DNA from 2 places in the Shewanella sp. BJSY2023SW007 genome. Region 1 is predicted to be linked to the other one. Evidence: predicted binding sites of a transcription regulator. Region 1 holds the regulator's gene; the other holds the start of a gene.

Evidence for each region. Region 1 encodes MetJ, which represses methionine synthesis genes. Its sites were predicted from a motif close to TAGACGTCTAGACGTCTA; they were not measured.
Region 2: metE (5-methyltetrahydropteroyltriglutamate--homocysteine S-methyltransferase) is a predicted target of MetJ. The motif match lies at 4,008-4,025, and genes of this name have one in related genera.

What each region holds. Positions count from the first base shown of each region.
Region 1 is NZ_JBKORL010000038.1:2,800-8,604, forward strand. Features, by position in the region: gene metB (cystathionine gamma-synthase) at 1-1,112, opposite strand, end outside; gene metJ (met regulon transcriptional regulator MetJ) at 1,328-1,642, shown strand; gene ACMHXE_RS07070 (sulfite exporter TauE/SafE family protein) at 1,718-2,461, shown strand; gene ACMHXE_RS07075 (conjugal transfer protein TraF) at 2,464-3,657, opposite strand; gene nrfD (NrfD/PsrC family molybdoenzyme membrane anchor subunit) at 3,815-4,759, opposite strand; gene ACMHXE_RS07085 (4Fe-4S dicluster domain-containing protein) at 4,756-5,328, opposite strand; gene phsA (thiosulfate reductase PhsA) at 5,341-5,805, opposite strand, start outside.
Region 2 is NZ_JBKORL010000047.1:8,707-14,511, reverse strand. Features, by position in the region: gene queG (tRNA epoxyqueuosine(34) reductase QueG) at 1-916, shown strand, start outside; gene ACMHXE_RS07930 (dodecin) at 925-1,128, opposite strand; gene ACMHXE_RS07925 (hypothetical protein) at 1,261-1,587, shown strand; gene metE (5-methyltetrahydropteroyltriglutamate--homocysteine S-methyltransferase) at 1,662-3,932, opposite strand; gene ACMHXE_RS07915 (LysR substrate-binding domain-containing protein) at 4,098-5,000, shown strand; gene ACMHXE_RS07910 (HDOD domain-containing protein) at 5,050-5,772, opposite strand.

The DNA of each region.
Region 1 (5,805 bases):
TCCCGGCCATCTTCTATACCCACAGACAAGCGGATAAGCGTGTCTTTAATACCGGCTTCGGCGCGAGCCTCACTCGCCATGGCTCTGTGGGTCATGGTGGCGGGCACGGCCACCAGGCTCTCAACCCCTCCCAGGCTCTCGGCCACGGAAAACAGCTTGAGCGCGCCGAGGAAGGCAACCACCTGCGCCTCATCACCCTTGAGTTCAAAACTCAGCATAGCGCCAAAGCCACTCTGCTGCCTGGCGGCAATCTCATGACCTGGGTGACTCTTAAGCCCCGGATAGTAAACTTTGTCTACCACGGGACTCTGGCTCAGCAGCGCCACTATGCGCTCGGCATTGGCCTGATGCTCGCGGATCCTCAGCGCCAGAGTACGCAAGCCACGCAGGGTCAGGTAGCTGTCGAAGGCGCCACCGCTCAGCCCGAGCGTGTTGGACCACCAGTGCAATTGCTCTGCCAGTTCAGGATCTTTGGCAATCACGGCGCCGCCTACCACATCGCTGTGGCCATTGATGTATTTAGTGGTCGAGTGCACCACTATGTCGGCCCCCAACAGCAAAGGCTGTTGCAGCGCCGGCGATAAAAAGGTGTTGTCGACCACCACCAATGCCCCCTGCTGGTGGGCCGCCTCGGCAATGGCGGTAATATCCACTACCCGCAGCAGCGGATTGGATGGCGTCTCGAGCCACACCATGCGCGGCTTTTGCGCCAGGGCAGCGGCGAGTGCTTGCGGGTCGGTTTGATCCAAAACCTGCAAACGAAACTGGCCCTTGGCGGCCAGATTGGTGAACAGCCTATAGCTACCGCCATAACAGTCATGGGGCACCAACAAGAGGTCATCCGGCCCCAGCAGGTTGACTACCAGAGTAATGGCCGCCATACCGGTAGCGGTTATTGCCGCACTGCAGCCCTGCTCCAGCTCCCCCAAGGCATCCCCCAGAATGGAGCGGGTAGGATTACCCGAGCGGCTGTAATCAAAGGCTCTTGGCTGAGTGTGGCTATCAAAGGCATAGTTGGTCGACAGATAGATGGGTGGCACCACGGCCCCGTGCTGGCTGTCTGATTCGATGCCCTGCCGGACCGCTGTGGTTGCTAATCGCCGCTCTGTCATAATCGACTCCTGAATGCTGAAGTTCGACACCACAAAGATGTCTGGACGTCTAAATCTAACCAATGACCATCCAGCCGTCAATAGGCATCAAGACGTTTGGACGTCCAAATGTATGGATTTCTGTTCATATTGCACAGATTTTGCAGGCAATCATTTGACTGTATCCTGTAAGGGTTTAAAATCTGCTGCGAATTAGTGAGATCACAGGTGAATCAATGACTGAATGGAATGGCGAATACATCAGCCCTTATGCCGAACACGGCAAGAAGAATGAGCAAGTGAAAAAAATCACTGTCTCTATTCCGTTGAAGGTACTGAAAGTATTGACCGATGAGCGCACCCGGCGCCAGGTAAACAACCTGCGGCACGCCACAAACAGCGAACTGTTGTGCGAAGCCTTCCTGCATGCCTATACCGGCCAGCCACTGCCCAATGATGAGGATTTGTCCAAAGACAAACCAGACAGCATCCCGGAAGAAGCCAAACGCATGATGGATGCCATGGGCATTGAATGGGAAGACATGGAATAAGTGTCTTATTCCTCTGAATTATCTTATTGTTGAACAAGGATCGCTGCGCGATCCTTTTCTTTTGGGAGCTTGCGAATGCTGTCATTGATAGATCCCGTCACCCTGTTGCTGGCATCCCTGATCATATTTACCGGTGCCCTGACCCAGTCGCTGATAGGCTTTGGCCTGGCAGTGGTAGCCACTCCCTTATTGTATATCGTCGATCCGGAGCTGGTTCCCGCTCCTGTTATCGCCATGGGGTTTTCCATCGCCCTGCTGACACTGATACGCGAGCGCGGCCACCTGGAATTCAACGGCTTGCAATATGCCTTGCTGGGAAGGCTCCCCGGCGGCCTGATTGGTGCCACCCTGCTGTTGCTGGCACCGCAACCGATTATGGGCTTGACCATAGCCCTGATTGTGGCCGTAGCCGTATTCCTCAGCCTTAGAAAGTACAGCATCAAGATCAACCGCCTCAGCCTGTTTATTGCCGGGATATTTTCCGGGATATTCGGCACCGTGGCCGCCATAGGTGGACCGCCGATGGCTCTGCTGCTGGCGGGTAAGGATGCCAGTCAGTTCCGCGCAGCGCTGTCGGCCTTCTTTATCTTCAGCTCCTTGATAGCCTTGATTATTCTCGGCTGTTTTGGCCTCTTGACCTTGAGACACTTATGGCTGTCGCTGTTGCTGCTGCCTGCGGTATTTCTCGGTTTTCTGCTGGCTGGCCGCTTGGTGGGCCGGGTGGATAAAGAGAAGACCCGAGTTCTGACGCTGGCGCTGTGCGCCCTGAGCGCTCTGTTGCTGACCATCAAATCAAGCCTGGCGCTCATCAACGGTTAATTTTAGAAGTGATAGCTGGTTTGCAGCACGCCGCCTATGGCGTCATCGCTGCCAAACATGCCGGTGAGATCCAGCCGGAAACTGTTGCCTATGGCGAACCCTGTCCCGAGTGAATAAAGATCAGCGCTGTGATCATTGAGATCCTGGCGATAACCGAGCCGTAAAGCAACCCAGTCGGTAGGCCGGTATTCACCGCCTAAACGCCAATAGCGGCTGCCCTCAAGCTCGGCAAACTTGTCGTTGTCGGTAAGATCCAAGTCGCTGCTGAGTGAAAAGGCTGCCCAGTCATAGGCCACCCCGGCGGTAACCATAGGTTTCACCTGATAGGTAAGCTGCACGCCGCCGGCCTCTATGCTGCTTAAGTCCCGCTCGATAAGATTACGACCGCTGACACCGATAACCAAACCATCCAATGGCTGAAATGCCAGGCCAAGATCCAGGTTAAAGCCTGTGTCATCACTGCGATAATCATCATCATTGAAATCATCGGCATCGAAGTTGTTGGCGCTGACGGCATAGTTGAAACTATCCAGCCGTTGCAGCTTGGGAGTGACTCCCACTGTCACCGGCATATTGACGATAGATAGCGGATAGCTCACAGCCACCCCGAGCTCGGAAACCGCCCCGGCCACCACTCGCCCCTGGGAGGTCAAATCTTGGATTTCCGGCGGGTTATTGGGATCCAGATTATCCAGGGTATCAATATCCGCAGCGGCGATTTCGGCTATCCCCAGAGCATCGAGATAACTCTTGAACACAAAGGCATAGCTAAAACCATCCGAGGGCAGGACCAACGCCATATTGATACCGGCACTAACGTAAGCGCTATTGCCCTGCAGCGATTGCAAGTCACCACTGAGGCGCTTGCGGTAGTCATCGATAGCCGCTGTGTCGGCGGCGTCTATGGCATTGACCAGGGCGTCATAGTTATCCTGCAGGGCGTCAAACTTGTCGATCATCTGATCTTTATCGGCGCCATCGGCGCCTATGGTGGGAATGAGTAAACTGAAGTCACTGCTGCGGCGCGAAGGCAAAGCCAGCAGGGCCGGATTGGAAAAGGCCGCCGCCTCACGATTACCGGCCGCCACGGCAACCCCGCCCATGGCATCGGCGCGGGCCTCATAAACATCCTGCCCAGCCAACGCCAGCGTGCTGGCAAGCCCCGTCGTAAGCAGTGTCAACAGACTCAGTTTCATCTCATCACCCTCTTGCTTTTATCTGTAACCAGACGCAAGACGTTAGTTATATGGGTTAAAGATAGTCCAAATCTCAGTGGCACAATGGTATCAAGATACAAAAAAAGCCCGTACCAAATGATACGGGCTGAGGCTCAAACAGGTTCAGAAGTACTTGTTAACCAAGATAGCTCTGACCTGCATAGAGAATAAAGTGTCTAAGTGCCAGCACCCCGGTCAGACTACAGCAGGCTACCGCCAACATAGCGCCCTTGGTGTGACGGGTACTCGCAGGCAGCAACAACATTGAAAGCAGCGGGATACCAAAGCCGATACCCACAACCCCAATCCAGAACACGCTGGCCCAGACGCCACTTGTCAGTGATGCCAGCGCTGCCGCCGCTGCACCGCCCTTGAAATAGAGCGCGCAGAACAGCATGAACAGGAACAGGATTTCTGCCGCCATTATGGGCAATTCCAAACCGTGCATCCGTCCCAGCTGTGGGCAGTGCTTGTCTGTCTTGAACAGCAGCAGCGCCACTACCGCATTGGCGGCCGCACCGGCCGACAAGCCGGATACCAGGAACAGCGCCGGTAATACGGCAGTGTTCAGCATGGGGTAAGCGTTCATGGCGGAGATCAGGAAGCCTGTGTAAGCACCCACGACAATCGCCAGCACAAACAGCAGTACTTCCATAGTCTTGCGAAGGCCAGTCAGTGATTCTGCAATCCCTTTAAGAAAGCCCAGGCCCCAGTTACCGAGATCATCTTTCAGCACGACCAGCGCATAGGCAAAGGTCAGCGGAATATAGGCCAGCAGCGCCAACACCCCGATGGACATCACAGATGTCAGGTTGTAGTTGATCAGGATCAGCCAGAAGTGGAACGGCTTGGTCAGGTCAAACACCAGACACAGCATCCCCAGACAAATAGCCACTGGCGCTATCAAGGCTGCCGCCTTGAGAAGACCGCTGTCACCCTCTGTCTTGTTTTGCACCCAACGCAGCCCGATACCAATCAGCAGACTGCCTGCCGATAACCCAGCCAAGAAGAGGTAAACCGCAATGACCCAGTTCCAGGTTACAGGGTCGTATTGTGTCATATCGCCCCAAGTATTGTTCATGATTGGATCCCCCCTCTCTTGACAGGAATACGGTAGATTCTGGGCTTGGTACCCAGATGGGTCTTGTCCTGATAAGTCACGCGAGTGTTAAGCAGAGTCGCCACCTCGCTGCCGACCTCATTGGCATCACCGAACACCAGGGCATCGGTAGGACATACGGTCACACAGGCGGGTTGTTCGCCGCGCGCCAGTCGGGTGTCCTTACAGAAGTTGCACTTGTCGGCTACCTTGGTTTCCGGGTTCATAAAGCGCACTTTGTAGGGGCAGGCCGCCACACAGTACATACAGCCAACGCATTTATCTGCCTTGATGGAAATAATGCCGTCCTCGCCCACATAGGCCGCTCCGGTAGGACAGACCTTAACGCAAGGGGCATCTTCACACTGCTGACAGGAAACCCTGTGATACTTGAAGTGCAGATGCGGCGCATCCCCGAATGGACCTTCTACCCTTACCTGCAGGCGAGTTACGCTCTCAGGTACACCGTTTTCGCTGCGGCAGGCGACGTTACAGGCCTGACAGCCGATGCACTTATTCTCGTCGTGCACCATCACATATCTTTTAGTCATCTTCGCCTCCCCTTATGCCTTTTCCAGCTTCACACCTGTGGTGTGTACGTTCATACCGCACACAGGTGCAGTCACGTTGGGCAGCAGGTTGCCGCAATGCACACCCTTGCCGGTCGCCCGTGCCAGCTCCTTGTTCTTGGAACCAAAGCCCATGTAGGCGAATACAGTGTCGGGACGTATACCCTTGGTCACCAGCGCGTGGCCCTCTTCACTGCCGACACTGGACGTGAGACGAATGGCATCCCCATTCTCAATGCCATGCTTGGCGGCGGTGTCAGGGTGGATCCAGACGGCGTTGTCGGACATCAGGTTGGCCAGCATAGGCACATTGTGAGTTGCGCCATTGGTATGCACCGCCACCTTGCCCTGAATAAAGTAGAGCTCATCCGGCTGTTTCAGGGTCACTTCGCGATAAGCGATAGTGCCGCGTCCAGGCGCCATGCCTTCCACCTTGGCGGAGGTCAGTTCAATCTTGCC
Region 2 (5,805 bases), on a different contig from region 1:
TCTGCCGCCCCAAGCCGGATTTGCTCTCAACCTCAAAGACCCTAACCTCGGCTATATCTCCCGCTATGCCGGCGGCCGTGACTATCACAAGCTGATGCGTAATCGCTTGAAAAAGCTGGGCGAACGTATAGATGAAGCGCTCAAAGCCCTGCAACTTGAAGGCTGTGGCTTTCGGCCCTTCGTCGACTCGGCGCCCATTCTGGAACGGCCTCTGGCAGAAAAGGCCGGGATCGGTTGGACAGGTAAACACTCATTGATCCTCAACCATGAAGCCGGCAGTTGGTTTTTCCTCGGCGAACTGCTGGTGAACCTGCCGCTGCCCGTGGATGTCGCCATAGCCGAAGGCTGCAATACCTGCGTCGCCTGCATTACAAGTTGCCCAACTGGCGCTATAGTCGAGCCCTATGTAGTCGATGGACGTCGCTGCATCTCTTACCTCACCATAGAACTGGCCGGCAGCATCCCACTGGAGTTTCGGCCACTGCTAGGCAATCGCATCTACGGCTGCGATGACTGCCAGCTGGTATGCCCCTTCAACCGTGCCGCCCCCTTGACCGCAGAGACAGACTTTCATTTAAGGCCACAACTGAAACAGCCCAAGCTGCTGGAGCTGTTTGCCTGGAGTGAGGTCGAGTTTTTGAAGAATACCGAAGGCAGCGCCATCCGCCGCATAGGCCATCAACGCTGGCTGCGCAATATTGCGGTGGCACTGGGCAATGCGCCCGGCAGTGAAACCATAGTTGCCGCCTTGCAGGAGCGACTGACAGATGCCTCTGAACTGATCGCAGAACACATAACGTGGGCACTGGCGCAGCAGGCAGAAAAACTCAGCGGCAAGAACACAGCGCCCATTCCCGTCCGTAAGACGGATCGCCTGATCCGGATAGTGGAAAAGGGTTTGCCAAGAGACGCCTGAATTCAAGCCTAATCCAGGGTAAAACCCACCTTGATGGTGACCTGCCAATGAGCGATAACACCGGCTTCCAGGTGGCCACGGGTATCTATCACTTCAAACCAGCGCAGATTGTGCAGCGACTGACTGGCCGCAGCGATGGCATTCTTGACCGCTTCGTCCGAGCTGATGGGGGATGAACCTGTCAGTTCTATTATCTTGTATACATGGCTCATGGGGCTTCTCCTGATAGTTATCTGAGTCCGGTTGGTGACCTGAGTATAGACAGAAATGGTCAATGGCATATTTCCCTTGGTTTCTGTATATTTCTCAGTTGGATAACCATCAGAAAAAATCAAGGGATTGCCATGCAATTAAAACATTCAGGTCCAGGGATAGCCTCATTTGTCACCAGCATATTGAGTGGAATAGCCCTGTTTATTACTTTTATTGTTGCCGGAACCCTGGAAACAACAACACCGGGCGGCATGGATGAAAACTCCATGGAAGCGGTTCTTGTGGGGTTAATGATCATCTTTATGATGTTGGTCTGTCTGGTGTCTTTGGGGTTGGGTATTGGTGGCCTGGTACAAAAAGAGCGCCAGAAAATCTTCGCCATTCTGGGCACAATCTTTTCAAGCTTGATCATCCTGGGCACTGTGGGCCTGATGATACTGGGAATAAGCATGAGTTGAATCTTTACCGCGTTGAAGTCAATCAACATCAGGGGCGCATTGCGCCCCTGACTATTATTAACCACAGAGTTTTATCACCCGAGTCGACGTCGCAACTCCCTGGTGGCATCAACCATGTTCTTCAAAGCCGGTTCGACTTCTTCCCAGTTACGGGTCTTCAAGCCGCAATCCGGGTTGACCCAGAGCTGACGCAGAGGAATTTTCTGCGCCGCCTTTTCAATCAGGCTTACCATGGCCTCCACTGTTGGAATATTGGGGGAGTGAATATCATAAACCCCAGGGCCGATTTCATTGGGATAGTCAAAGTCTTCGAAGGCATTCAACAACTCCATCCGTGAGCGCGATGTTTCTATGGTGATCACATCGGCATCCATGGCGGCAATTGCCGCAATAGTGTCGTTGAATTCGCTGTAGCACATATGGGTGTGAATTTGGGTCTCGTCTCTGACACCGGCGGCGCTGAGCTTGAAAGCGGCCACGGCCCAATCGAGATAATGGGCCCAATCGCTGCGTTTAAGCGGCAAGCCTTCCCTAAAAGCCGGTTCATCAATCTGGATAATGCCTATGCCCGCCTGCTCCAATGCCACCACTTCATCGCGTATCGCCAGGGCCAACTGAGTCGCTATCTGTTCGCGGCTGATATCCTCGCGGGCAAAGGACCAATGCAATATAGTCACGGGACCGGTCAGCATGCCTTTCACCGGCTTGTCGGTAAGACTCTGGGCATATTCGGCCCAGTCAACTGTCATCGCCTTGGGACGGGTCACATCGGCGTAGATCAGCGGCGGCTTGACGCAGCGGGAACCATAGCTCTGCACCCAGCCATGTTTGGTAAAACCAACGCCATCGAGCTGTTCACCAAAGTATTCCACCATGTCGTTGCGCTCGGCTTCACCGTGTACCAGCACATCTATTCCCAGCTTGAGCTGACGTTCTATGGTATCTCGGGTCACCTGTTGCAGTTGCTCTGTGTACACAGCATCGTCCAACTCACCCTTGCGCCAGCGGCTGCGAAGGTTACGAATGGCTGCCGTTTGCGGGAATGAACCTATGGTAGTCGTCGGCAACAAAGGCAACTTGAACCTGGCCTGCTGGGCTTGTCTGCGCACCTCAAACTCATGGTTTCGGTCGTAATCGGCCGCGCTCAGCGCATCGATTCTGGCACTGAGCTGCTGATTGCGCCCCTGCGCCCTGGCCGCGCGCCGACTTCGGCAACGGGCGACCACAGCTTTGGCGCTTTCCGTCTCAGGCGCCGCCAAAAGCGCCTTGAGCTCCTGCAACTCGGTGAGTTTTTGCCTGGCGAATGCCAGCAGACTTTTAAGCTCGGGCGCCAGCACGGTCTCCACCTCGAGATCCACCGGGGTATGCAACAGGGAGCAGGAAGTGGCGAGCCAGAGCCTGTCTCCCAAATCACGCGCCAGTGGCGCCAACTGCTCGGCCACAAGATCCAGATCGGCGGCCCAGACGTTACGGCCGTTAATCACCCCAACCGATAACACCTGTTCGGGCGCCAATGCCCCGACAAAGGCCTGCAACTGCTCGGGCGCGGTGACCAGATCCAGGTGAATACCCGCCACCGGCAGTGCCGACAACAGACTTTGATGATGGGCTACAGTGCCGTAATAGGTTGCCAGCAACAGCCTGAGCGGCGCCGACTCGAGCACGCCGTAGGCCTGATGGAAGGCCTGCTGCCAGCTGTCATCCAGCTCAAGTGCCAGCGCAGGTTCATCCAATTGCACCCATTCAACGCCCTGGGCGGCAAATCGGGCCAGAATGGCTTGATAGCATTGCAGCAGCGCCGGCAGCAATGTCAAACGGTCAAACTCTGCGCCCACTGTCTTGGACAGATACAGGAAAGTGACCGGCCCCAGCAGTACCGGCTTGGCAGTGTGGCCCAACGCCTGAGCCTCGGTCACCTCTTCAAACAACTGCTCCCAGGCAATATCGAAGCGCTGATCTTCGCTGAGCTCAGGCACCAGATAATGGTAGTTGGTGTTGAAGTACTTGGTCATTTCAGACGCCGGCGCATGCTTACCGCTGGGTGCTCGGCCACGGGCAACCCGGAACAGGGTATCGAGATTGACAGCGCCGCCGTCACTGTGACGCTCGGGGATTACCCCCAGAGTCGCACTCAGGGTCAGCACCTGATCATAGTAAGCAAAATCGCCGACCGGTAACAGCTCTACCCCGGCATCAGCCTGCCACTGCCAATGGATGCGCCTAAGCTCCTTGGCAACACTCTGTAGTTCGGCTTGGCTGGACTCACCACGCCAATACTTCTCCAAAGCAAACTTGAGTTCACGTCGACGCCCGATACGGGGAAAACCAAGACTGTTTAATCGCATAATGTATACCATCCTCTGTAAATTGTGCTGCAAGTGACTGGCGACGCCGTAATACAACAAATCAAACTGGGCGTCTGGACGTCTAGAAGTTTATTGTGTTAGTCTCAGCACAGGCAACCGAATTGAATTCAAGGGCAACATGAGCGGCATTCATGTGGAGAGGAAATGATAGAACTGAGACACCTTCGTACTCTGATAGCACTGAAAGAAAGTGGCAGCCTGGCCGGCGCGGCGAAGAAACGCTTTGTCACTCAGTCGGCACTGTCGCACCAGATTAAAGAGTTGGAGACCCGGATTAACTCCCAGGTATTTGTCCGCAAAAGCAAACCTCTAACCTTCACGCTTGAGGGCAGTCGCCTGCTGAGCCTGGCAGAAGAGATACTGCCTCGGGTACAGGAAACCGAATTTGTGCTCAAACGCGGTCTATCTGGAAGCAGCGGCCCATTAAAGGTAGGTATTGAATGCCACAGTTGTTTTCGCTGGCTGATGCCTGTAATGGAAGCCTTTCATCAGTCTTATCCTGATGCCAACCTGGATCTCTCAAGCCGCCACCTGTTCGACTCACTCAATGCGCTGGAAACCGGTGAGCTGGATATAGTGCTAACCTCAGATCCTGTGCCCGGCCATGCCCTTGCCTACCAGCATCTATTTGATTTTGAAGTGAGACTGGTGATGGCCAAAGATCATCCTTTAGCCGGCAACAGCTATATTTTGCCGCAACAACTGGCAGGGGAAGCTATCATCAGTTATCCGGTGCCGCTGGAAAGGCTGGATATTTTCCATCACTTCCTCGAGCCGGCCGGGGTGGTGCCCGGCCCACAAAAACGCTGCGATCTTACCAATGTATTGCTGCAACGCATCGCCTGTAAGGAAGGAGTAGCCGCTTTACCCAGTTGGTCACTGACCGAGGCCCAGGGCTTAAGCCTGACCTCTGTAAAACTGGGGCAGGAAGGCCTGAAACGGCCACTGTTCGGAGCCTACCGCCGCGACAGCAGCAATAGAGTGCAATTGCAAAGGCTGCTGGAATTAATAGCCAAAGAGGGATTACAGCGCCAGGACAGGCACTGACTGAGCGGCAGCCACAGTCACTGATAGTCGGCGACAGTCACAAAAAGATTTAGAGTGGATTTAGCAGCAAGCCGCGCTGCGACAATACCCTTCTCAGTACCAGTCCGGGTGAATGGGGATCCCGGGTCTGTCTCAAGTTATGGGCGACCATAAACTCATTTTGCAGCTCATCATCCAACCCCAGAGATTCAAAGGCTTCCACCGTCAGTGTTTGCTGCTGAGTATCTATTAATGTCTTGATAATGCCCAGCGGAAAGCACTGCTCGGCTTCGGCGTTGAGATAGGCAAACGCCGTCAGGGCGATGATCTGACCGAATACGCTGAATAGTGCCAGAGTCTGCACTTCGTCCGCGTCTATCTGTACCCCTTGCATCTGATGCAAACTATCCACAGATTCGATCGCCACTGACTCGGTCAAACGCCAATAGCCTTGTACCAGCTTGCGATATGGCTGCGGCAATTCATCGAGCCGCTCCTTAAGATAGAAACTAAAGGCATAACGGTAGATATTGACCTGTCCAAGGCGCACCAAGGCATCCTTGAGGCTGCGGTTTGGCTGAACGGAAGGTGAGAGCGCGTTATTACTGCGCCACAGCAGATGGGCTGCCAGCGCGGGATCGGTCGCGACAATATCAATCACATTGCGGATATCGCCATCAGCAATAATGGCCTTCTTAAGCGGGATCAGGATGCCGCGGCGACCTATCACCTGCTCTTCGTTGGCTATGATGGCACGCACTTGAGTAAAAACCTGCTGCTCAAGATCTGTCATGTGATTCTTTAAACCTGCTGTTATTTATTATGA